DNA from 2 places in the Modestobacter versicolor genome. Region 2 is predicted to be linked to the other one. Evidence: riboswitches for the same ligand, from Rfam matches in the RefSeq annotation. Region 2 holds a riboswitch; the other holds the start of a gene.
The links. Region 2 has a riboswitch for thiamine pyrophosphate ahead of thiM (hydroxyethylthiazole kinase). Riboswitches for the same ligand answer to the same signal wherever they lie in the genome.
Positions count from the first base shown of each region.

Region 1: it holds a riboswitch for thiamine pyrophosphate, as region 2 does, so the genes downstream of both, FHX36_RS18180 (purine-cytosine permease family protein) here and thiM (hydroxyethylthiazole kinase) in region 2, are expected to answer to the same signal.

Region 1 covers NZ_JACIBU010000001.1:3,718,266-3,723,278, reverse strand. Annotated here, with positions in the region: gene thiO (glycine oxidase ThiO) at 1-798, opposite strand, end outside; gene thiE (thiamine phosphate synthase) at 798-1,415, opposite strand; gene FHX36_RS18180 (purine-cytosine permease family protein) at 1,412-2,749, opposite strand; TPP riboswitch at 2,741-2,851, opposite strand; gene FHX36_RS18175 (thiaminase II/PqqC family protein) at 2,898-3,494, shown strand; gene FHX36_RS18170 (TenA family protein) at 3,491-4,111, shown strand; gene FHX36_RS18165 (bifunctional 3'-5' exonuclease/DNA polymerase) at 4,146-5,013, shown strand, end outside.
Region 2 covers NZ_JACIBU010000001.1:3,224,453-3,229,465, reverse strand. Annotated here, with positions in the region: gene FHX36_RS15755 (HNH endonuclease signature motif containing protein) at 1-686, opposite strand, end outside; gene FHX36_RS15750 (LamG-like jellyroll fold domain-containing protein) at 813-2,213, opposite strand; gene FHX36_RS15745 (hypothetical protein) at 2,210-2,812, opposite strand; TPP riboswitch at 2,893-2,986, shown strand; gene thiM (hydroxyethylthiazole kinase) at 2,980-3,768, shown strand; gene thiE (thiamine phosphate synthase) at 3,768-4,433, shown strand; gene thiD (bifunctional hydroxymethylpyrimidine kinase/phosphomethylpyrimidine kinase) at 4,430-5,013, shown strand, end outside.

The sequences.
Region 1 (5,013 bases), 490 kb from region 2:
CTCGACGGTGGCACCGACGATCAGCCCACCCTCGCCGTGGGGCACCAGGTACACGTGCCGGCCGCGGACCAGCGCGCGCACGGTGCCCGACAGCAGCCCGGCCGCACCGGCCAACCGCAGGATCTGGCCCTTGACCGGCCGGACCGGCAGCGGCGGGGCACCGGGCAGCCCCGCGCTGTGCGCGCCGAGGGCCAGCACCACCGTGCCGGCGGGGACGGCGCCACCGCCGGCGAGCTCCAGCCCGGTGGCCCGGCCCCCGGCCACCTGCACGGCGGCGACCCGGTCGGTGACGAGGTGCACGCCGGCGGCCCGCGCCGCGGCCAGCAGCGCGACGTGCAGCGCCCGGCCGTCGACCGAGTGGTCGCCGGCCACGGCCAGCCCCCCGCGCAGCCGCGGGGTCAGCGACGGCTCGCGCTGCCGGGTGGCCCGCGGGGTCAGCCGCTCGGCGTCCAGGCCCAGCTCGAGCTGGTAGGCCAGCAGCGCGTCCAGCGCCGCGACGTCGTCGGCGTCGAAGCCGACGACCAGGGTGCCGGCGGTGCGCAGCCCGACCGGCAGACCGCTGGCGGCCTCGAGCTCGGCGGCGAACGCCGGGTAGCGCGCCAGCGAGGACTGGCAGAGCCGGAGCAGCGCCTCCTCGCCGTAGCTCGCCTCGGTGACCGGGGCGAGCATCCCGGCCGCGGCGGCCGAGGCACCGGTGCCCGGGGCGTCGTCGACGACGGTCACCGACAGCCCGCGCTGCGCCGCCCGCCAGGCCACGGCCAGGCCGATCAGCCCACCCCCGGCGATCGCGACGTCCATCAGCCCAGCGCCCGCAGCAGCTCGGTCGTGGCGGCCCCGGGGTCGGCGGCGCCGGAGACCGCCCCGACGACGGCGACGCCGGCGGCGCCCGCCGCCAGCAGCTCGGCGACCCGGGCGGCGGTCACCCCGCCGATGGCGATCACCGGGACGTCGACGGCCTCGGCGACCGCGCGGATGCCGGCCGGGCCGAGCGCGTCGGGGAGCCCGGTCTTGGTCCGGGTGGGATACGCCGGGCCGACGCCGAGGTAGTCCGCCCCCTCGGCGACCAGCCGCCGGGCCAGCACCGGCTCCCGCGCCGTCCCGCCGAGCAGGTGGCCGGGGCCGGCCACCCGCCGGGCCGCGACCAGCGGCAGGTCGCCGGCGCCCAGGTGCGTGCCGTGCGCCCCGACCGCGAGCGCGACGTCGACCCGGTCGTTGACCAGGCACGTCGTCCCGGTCGGTGCGCACAGCTCGACGACGGCGCGGGCGAAGTCGTGCAGCTCCCGGTCGGTGCAGCCCTTGGCCCGCACCTGCACCACCGGCGCACCCGCAGCGACCGCGGCGGCGACGGCGTCCAGGGCCGGCTGCCCGCCGCGGGCGTCGGTGAGGACGTGCAGCCGGCCGAGCGGCGCCGTCATGCGGGCCGGCGGGAGCGCCGGGCCCCGGGCAGCACGAGCAGGGCGGTGAGCACCCCGGCGACGGCCAGGCTGACCAGCGACGCCGACCAGCCGTTGGCCGGGTCGATGCCCAGGTCGCCCTGGCGGGCGCTCCACCACGTCGTCCAGCCCGCACCGACGCCGGAGAAGTACGTGGGCAGCGTCAGCTGGTAGGCGACGAAGCCGGCGAGCCACGGCAGCAGCAGGAGCAGCCGGCCCGGTGCGGTGTCCGAGGTGTCCCAGCGGCCCTGCGGCAGCAGCCAGTAGGCGACGACGAAGACGCCCACCAGCGGCACGAACACCGCGCCGATGAGGAACAGGAAGGGCTCGTAGGCGGCGATGTCGAAGGTCAGCGCCAGCAGCGTGGCGACCGTGCCGACGACGAGCGCGAGCACCCGGCGGTCCCAGCGGGCGACGACGTTCTGCGCCGACACCGCCGTCGAGTACAGGTTCGCGAACGCCTCGTCCAGCTCGACGGTGATCAGCACCAGCACCGCGAGGGCGCCCAGCGGCACGGCCAGCAGCGCGTCGACGACGTCCAGGCCGGCGCTGCCGTAGGCCGCCAGCGCCAGCACGCCCAGGGTGAACATCACGAAGGTGGCGATGCCGTAGCCGACCGTGGCCCCGGTGAAGGCGCCCCGGGCCGAGCGGGCGTGCCGGGTGTAGTCGGCGGCGAGCGGGAACCAGGAGATCGGCAGCGCGATGACGATGTCCGCCGCCGTCCAGAACGACGTCCCGGCGCCCCCGGTGAGCGGCGGCAGCGGCTCGCGGAGCACCTGGACGTACAAGTAGACGATCGCGGCCAGCGCGGCCCAGACGGCGTAGCGCGACAGCACCCGGACCACGCCGAGCGGGCGCAGCGCCATGGCGGTGGCCAGCACCCCGGCGGCCAGCACGAACGGCCAGCGCGGCGCGTCGAGGACCCGGGAGGCCGCCTCGGCGATGATGACGATCTCGAAGGTGGCCCAGCCGACGCACTGCACCAGGTTGAACGCGGTGGGCAGGTAGGACGCCCGCCGGCCGAGCAGCCCGCGCAGCAGGACCATCGCCGGCACGCCCTCGCGGGCCCCGGCCGCCGCGCCCGCGCCCAGCAGCACCGCGCCGATGACGGCGCCGACGGCGACCGCGCCGAGGGTCACCGCGAGCGGCCGGTCGGGCAGGACGACGAAGACGGCCGCGACCGGCAGCAGCAGGCTGATGCCCAGGTTGCCGAACAGGCCCAGCTGGTCGCGGGTGCCCAGGGTGCGGGCCGGCGGTTCGCCGAGGGTGAGCGGGGCGTCGCCCGCGGGCGTGCGGACGGACTCTGACGTGCTCATGGCAGTGCTCCCTACGCCGGCATTACCCGGTCAGGTTCCAGCGGTCGGCGGCGTGTCAGCCGCCCTCTCAGCCCGGTCCTCCGAGCTCCCGCACATGGCCTCGAGCCATGACGTCGCCCACCCTAGGCCCTCTCGTAGAGTCCGGCGCGTGCCGGTCGCCGAGCTGCTCCAGCGCCACGCCGACGCCTGGCGCGGCGCCACTGCCCACCCGTTCCTCGCCGCGGTGCGCGACGGTGCGGTGCCGCGCGCGGCGTTCGACACCTGGCTGGTGCAGGACGCGCGCTTCGTCGCCGACCTGCTGCGCTTCCAGGCCCGGCTGCTCGCCCGCGCCCCGCGCCCGGCCCAGGCGGTGCTCGCCGGCGGGCTGGTCGCGCTGGTCGAGGAGCTGGCCTGGTTCGAGGAGCAGGCCGCCGTCCGCGCGCTCGACCTCTCGGCCCCGGCGCTGCCGGCCACCGCCGCCTACGCCGCGCTGCTGGAGCGCCTCGACGCCGCCGACGTCCCGACCGCGCTGCAGGCGCTGTGGACGATCGAGCGCACCTACCTGGACGCCTGGTCCGCGGCGCTGCCCGGGGCCCCGGAGTACCGGGAGTTCGTCGAGCACTGGACCGTGCCGGGCTTCGCCGGCTACGTCGCCGGGCTGGCGCAGGCGGCCGACGCCGTGGGCGGCCCGGTGGACGACGCGGTCTTCATCGAGCTGGTCGCCGCCGAGACCGCGTTCTGGGACATGGCGATGGGGGCGGCATGAGCACCTCGGCCGCCCTGTGGGCGGAGAACGCCGACCTGGCCCAGGCAGCGCTGGCCCATCCTTTCGTCACCGCGCTGGCCGACGGCTCGCTGCCGCGCGAGCGGTTCGCCGGCTACGTCGCCCAGGACGCCTTCTTCCTGGAGGCCTTCGCCCGGGCCTACGCCCTCGGGGCTGCGCACAGCACCGACCGGGCCGGGCTGGACGCCTTCGCCGACCTGCTCGCCGGGGTGCGCGAGGAGCTGCGACTGCACGGCTCCTACGCCGCGCGCTGGGACATCGACCTCGGCCGGGTCGAGCCGCTGCCGGCCACGCTCGCCTACACCGACTTCCTGCTGGCCACCGCCTTCCGCGGCGACACCGCGCTGACCTGCGCGGCGATGGTGCCGTGCATGCGGCTGTACGCCTTCCTCGGGCAGTCGCTCGGGCCGGAGGCGGCCGGCGCCGGCGACTACGCCGAGTGGATCACCACCTACGCCGACCCGGCGTTCGAGGAGCTGGCCGGCACCCTGGAGGAACTGCTCGACGCCGCCCCGGCGCACCAGGAGCTGCACCGGGCCTACCGGCGGGCGATGCAGCTGGAGGTCGGCTTCTTCGACGCGGCGTGGTCCGGCCGCTGACCGGACCGTCGGACCCCCGGGCGACACTGCCGTCGTGACGGTCCCGGAGGCCCCGGCGGTGCGGGTGCTGCTCACCCGCCGCCCCGGCGACGCCGTCGAGGTGCGCGAGCTCGCCGACGGCGCGGTGCGGACGCTGCCGGCCGACGAGCTGCCCGCGTTCGTCCGCGACCGGGAGGCCGAGCGGCCGCGGTGGGTCTGGGACGACACCACCCGCTGGTACCCGGCCCTGCTGGACGCCGGGGTCCGGGTCGAGCGCTGCGTCGACCTGCGGCTCTGCCACGCCGTGCTCCGCCGGTCGCCGTTCGTCGACCAGGCCGTGCTGCGCGGGCCGGACGCCGAGGGGTGGCGGGCGCTGGAGCCGGTGGTGCCCGGCGACCCGGCGCTGTTCCCGCTGGCCGACCCCGCCGACCGGCTCGACCCGGCCGCCGAGCACGACCGCCAGCAGGCGGCCCTGGCCGCGTCGGCCCAGCGCGGGCGGCTCGGGCTGCTGCTGGCCGCCGAGTGCTCCGGCGCGCTGGTGGCCGCCGAGATGACCCACGCCGGGCTGCCCTGGCGCGCCGACGTGCACGACCGGCTGCTCACCGAGCTGCTCGGCCCCCGGCCGGCGCCGGGTCAGCGGCCGGCGGTGCTCGAGCAGCTGCTGGCCGAGATCCGCGCGGCGCTGCGGGTGCCCGACCTGAACCCCGACTCCCCCACCGGGCTGCTGCGCGCGCTGCAGGCGGCGGGCCTGCCGGTCCCCGACACCCGCTCGTGGACCCTCGAGCAGCTCGACCACCCGTGCGTCCCACCGCTGCTGGAGTACAAGAAGCTCTCCCGACTGCTGCAGGCCAACGGCTGGAACTGGCTGGACACCTGGGCGCGCGACGGCCGGTTCCGGTCGTACTTCGTGCCGGGCGGGGTGG
Region 2 (5,013 bases):
CGGCAGCGCCGGGCGCTCATCCGTTCCCGCGGGAACGCGTCCGGGTCGGCGGGGCAGTCGTCGACCGGCGCCTGGTCCGTTGCCGCCGCCCGCGTCGCAGCCGCCCGTTCCCGGCGGGCGTCCCGTTCGGCCAGCGACTCGACCGCCGCCAGCAGCGCAGCACCCGACTCTCCGTCCATCCGGACCTGCAGGGTCAGCATGCCGTCGGCGTCCCAGTGCCACTGGAAGGACCGCTTCTCGGCGACCCGGCCCTCGTCCACCTCGTCGGAGCGGCGCCAGGCCCGGACCACCCGCTCCACCTGGGAGGCCGTGGCGTGCGTGGCCAGCTCGACCAGCTCGATCTCGGTGCCCGCATCGGCGACCCGGGTGATCGCCCGGACCTTGGAGTAGGAGAGCCGGCCCGCCGAGAACGCTGCCGCGGTGACCGGCAGCCCGCGGAGCGAGCGGGCCACCCGGACGTGCTCCCGTGCGGCGCCCGGGCTCATCCCGCACTGCCAGGCCAGCCAGTGCGCGCAGCTCTGGACGCCGACCTCGCCCCAGCCCTCGCGCTCGTCGAACTCGGCGACCAGCTCCAACCAGGCTGCGGTCGCCGCCGCCAGCCGCACGGCACCGGACCTGATCTCCCGGCCCAGCTCCTCGACCGACCGCACGGCCGGTGCTCCGTCGAACGCCATGACTGCTCCCATGGCCCGACGCTAGGACCGGGGTGCGACAGGACCGCTGGTCAGCGGGGCGCCGGGCGTTCCCGCGGGAACGTCAGCCGACCGCGGGACCGTCAGCCGACCGCGGGGACGTCAGCCGACGGCGGGAACTCAGCCGACCGCGGCGTACTGGGCGGCGATGTCGTCGGCGGTGAGCACCGTCGTCCAGACGCCCACGTGCGCGACCGAGCCGGCGAAGTACGGGCTGTCCGGCGTGCCCGCCCAGTTGGTGCCGATCGTGTCGTAGCCGACCCGCCAGAACCCGGTGAAGACCTCGGCGCTGGTCGCCTGCCGGCGGGAGGCCACCAGGGCGCCGTCCACGTAGAGCCGCAGCCCGGTGTCGGGGGAGAAGGTCGCCGTCATCTGGTGCCAGGCGCCGTTGTTGTACGAGCCCGGCGACGTCGTCGTCTCGTGGTCGCCGTCGTACACGCCGAAGGTCAGCTTGCCGGAGTTGGTCATGTAGACGTGCCGGTCGTACTGGCTGGACGCCGCGCCGTTGGTGCCGTTGCCGAAGCCGATGAGCTTGCCGCCGCTGGTCGTGGAGGTGGCGAACCACAGCTGGACGCTGAACACCTGCGGGTTGGAGACGGCCGACGTCGAGTACACGTACCCGGAGCTGCCGTTGAGCCGGACCGCCTTGCCGTCGCCACCGCAGACCGGCCCGGGCACCCGGTAGGTCACCCCGGTGCTGCTGTAGAAGCCGTTCACCGACCCGGCGTAGATCCCGCTGTTGACCGCGGTCGGCCCGGCGGACTCCTGCAGGGCCAGGTAGGCGGGCGCGCTGGCGCCGGCGGAGGTGCAGCTGAAGTACCGGGCGGCGGCCCAGGTGTTCGCGTCGTTGGCGGTGGTCGCGGTGAACGTCGCCCCGGCGGCGGAGAGCCCGGGCAGCACGCCCAGCAGTGCGGTGAGCCCCAGCGCCGTCGCCGGCACCACGACGCGGCCGGCCCGGCCGAGCCGCCGGCGACCGCGGGGTGCCGGGGGAGCCGGGCGGTCGGGGTCCTCGGGTGCCCGGTGCAGCAGGGCCAGGGCGACGAGCGCGGCCAGGACGGCGGCGCTGCCGGCCAGCGGCAGCAGCTGCCCCTCGGTGGCCCACAGCACCGGCAGGCCGAGAGCGGGCAGCCGCAGGGCCCCGACCCCGTGGACGGCGGAGGGGTCGACGAGCTGCGGGTCCGGGGACGCGTTGGCGTCGCCCTGCAGCTGCAGGCCGCCGTCCTCGATGCCGACGAGCCGGTGCAGCCGCAGCTGGCCGGGCGCGGCCGGGTCGTCGACGAGCAGCACCTGGCCGACCGCCAGCTCCGCGGCGGCCACCGGCCGGACGACGGCGACGTCACCGGGGGAGACGCCTGGCTCCATCGAGCCGGAGAGCACGACGCTGGTCTCCCAGCCGACGGCGGTGGGCGCGACGGAGGCGAGCAGCAGCAACGCCAGCGTGCCCAGCAGCGCGCGGGCCACCGTGCTGAGCACGAGGGCGGCACGGGAGGCGCGCCAGGTCGGGGGCAGGGGAGCGGTCACCGGGTCCGGGCCTCCCAGACGAAGGTGAGCGTGGCGGTACCGCTCTGCACGCTGTTCGGCGTGGACGCCGGCAGCGTGTAGCTGATCCGGTAGACGCGGGTGGTCGGGGCGCCGCCGGTCGTCGTCCAGCTGCCGACGCCGACCGCCCAGCTGTCGGTCGGGAAGGCGGCCACGGTGCCCGTGTAGGCGGCCGCGCCGGAGGTGGTGAAGCCGGCGCAGGTGCTGCTGCTGCCGCCGGTGCCGACGGCCACGGTGAGGGCCAGCTGGCCGGCCAGCCCGTTGGTGGTGCTCCGGCCGGTGCCGTAGAGCCGCACGGTGGACGGCGACCCGCTGGCGGTGACGGCGATGCACTCGGTGGCCGTGGCGCCGGGCTTGAGGCCGGTGGCGGTAAACATCCGCACCGCGGAGTCGTCGTCGGTGAGGGTCAGGGTGCCGGTGCTGACCGTGGGCAGCGCCTTGGGCGTGGTCGAGTCGCTGAAGCCGGCGTAGGCGGAGTGCCAGACCAGCCCCGCGGCGAGCACGAGCGAGCTGCCCGCGGCGACGGCTGCCGCGGTGCGCGCAGAGCGCGGCCGCCGGTGGCGGCGCAGACGGGACCTCACGCCCACCCATCGACCGGTCGGGGCGCGACGTTGAGCCCGGGCATCACCCGACCGGGTGACGGCGAGCGGTGCTAGCGTCGCTGGCCGGCACGGGGTGTCCCACCGGGGACTGAGATCACACCCGTCGAACCTGCTCCAGCTGACACTGGCGAAGGGATGGCCCGGCGATGGACGCCACCTCTCTGCGTGCTGCCTCCACGGCGCTGCGCGACTCCGCACCCCTGGTGCACTGCCTGACCAACACGGTGGTGCAGACCATCACCGCCAACGCGCTGCTGGCCATCGGGGCCGCGCCGGCCATGGTCGACGACCCGGCCGAGGCCGGGGAGTTCGCCGCCATCGCCTCCGCGGTGCTGGTGAACGTGGGCACCGTGCAGCAGCGCACCGCCGAGGCGATGCGGCTGGCCGCGCGGGCGGCCAACGAGGCCGGCACCCCCTGGGTGCTCGACCCGGTCGCGGTCGGCGGGCTGACCTTCCGCACCGAGCTCGCCGCCGACCTGGTCGAGCTGCGCCCCACGGTCGTCCGCGGCAACGCCTCGGAGGTGCTGGCGCTGGCCGGTGCCGGCAAGGGCGGGCGGGGCGTCGACAGCACCGCCGACCCGGACGACGCGCTGGAGGCCGCCGGCGAGCTGGCCCGGCGCACCCGCGGGGTGGTCGCGGTCAGCGGTCCGGTCGACGTCGTCACCGACGGGGACACCGTCGTCCGGGTGGGCGGCGGTTCGCCGCTGCTGACCCGCACCACCGGCGCCGGCTGCGCGCTCGGCGCGATCGTCGCCGCCTACGTCGCCACCGCCGGTGACCTGGTGACCGCCACGGTCGCCGCCCACGCGCACGTCGCGCTGGCGGCCGAGGCCGCGGCCGCGCTCGCCGACGGGCCGGGCACGTTCGCGATCCGCTGGCTGGACGCGCTGGACGCCGTGGACGGCGAGACCCTGCTCCGCGCCCAGCTGTCCTGATGTCCCGCCCGTTCGACCCGACGCTCTACCTGGTCACCGACACCGCGCTGTGCGCGCCCCGGTCGGTGCCGGAGGTGGTGGCCGCTGCGGTGGCCGGCGGGGTGACCGCCGTCCAGGTGCGGGACAAGACGGCGAGCCGCCGCGAGCTGCTGGCGCTCACCCGCGCGGTGCAGGCGGTGCTCGCGGCGACGCCGTCGGTGCGCTTGATCGTCAACGACGCCGTGGACGTCGCGCTGCTGACCGGCGCGGACGGCGTGCACGTCGGCCAGGACGACCTGCCCGCGCCCGAGGTGCGGGACCTGCTCGGGCCGAACGCGCTGATCGGGGTGTCGGTGGGCTCGGCGGCCGAGCTGGACGACGTGCTGGCGCTCCCCGCGGGCACCGTCGACCTGGTCGGCCTGAGCCCGGTGTGGTCGACGCCCACCAAGCCCGACACCGGGGCGGCGCTGGGCCTGGAGGGCACCCGCGCGCTCGCCGCCCGGGCCCGGGCCGGCGGGCTGACGTCGGTGGCGATCGGCGGCATCCACGCGGACACCGCCGCCGCGGTCGCCGCGACCGGGGTCGACGGCATCTGCGTGGTCTCCGACGTCTGCGCGGCCGCCGACCCCGCGGCCGCCGCCCGCACGCTGCGCGCCGCGCTCGCCGGGGAGCGGGTGCCGGCGTGACGGCGGCCGTCGCGCTCACCGTGGCCGGCAGCGACCCCAGCGGCGGGGCCGGGGTCCAGGCCGACCTGAAGACCTTCAGCGCGCTGGGCGCCTACGGCACCGCGGTGCTCACCGCGCTGACCGCGCAGAACACCCGCGGCGTCACCGGGGTGCACGCCGTCCCGGCGGAGTTCGTGGGGGAGCAGCTGCGCACGCTGCTGGCCGACGTCACCGTGCACGCCACCAAGCTCGGCATGCTCGGGACGGCGGAGGTCGTGCGCGAGGTGGCCGCGGTGCTCGCCGACCGCCCGTCCGGCCCGGTGGTCTGCGACCCGGTCATGGTGGCCACCAGCGGCGACCGGCTGATCTCCGAGGACGCGGTCGACGCCGTCCGCACGGTGCTGCTGCCGGTCACCGACCTGATCACGCCGAACGTGCCGGAGGCCGCCGCGCTGCTGGACGTGGCGCCGGCGACGACGGTCGAGGAGCTGGCGCCCCAGGCCCAGGCGCTGCTGGCCCTCGGCCCGGGCGCGGTGCTCCTCAAGGGCGGGCACCTCGGCGGCGCGGAGAGCGTCGACGTGCTGGTCACCACCGACGGGGT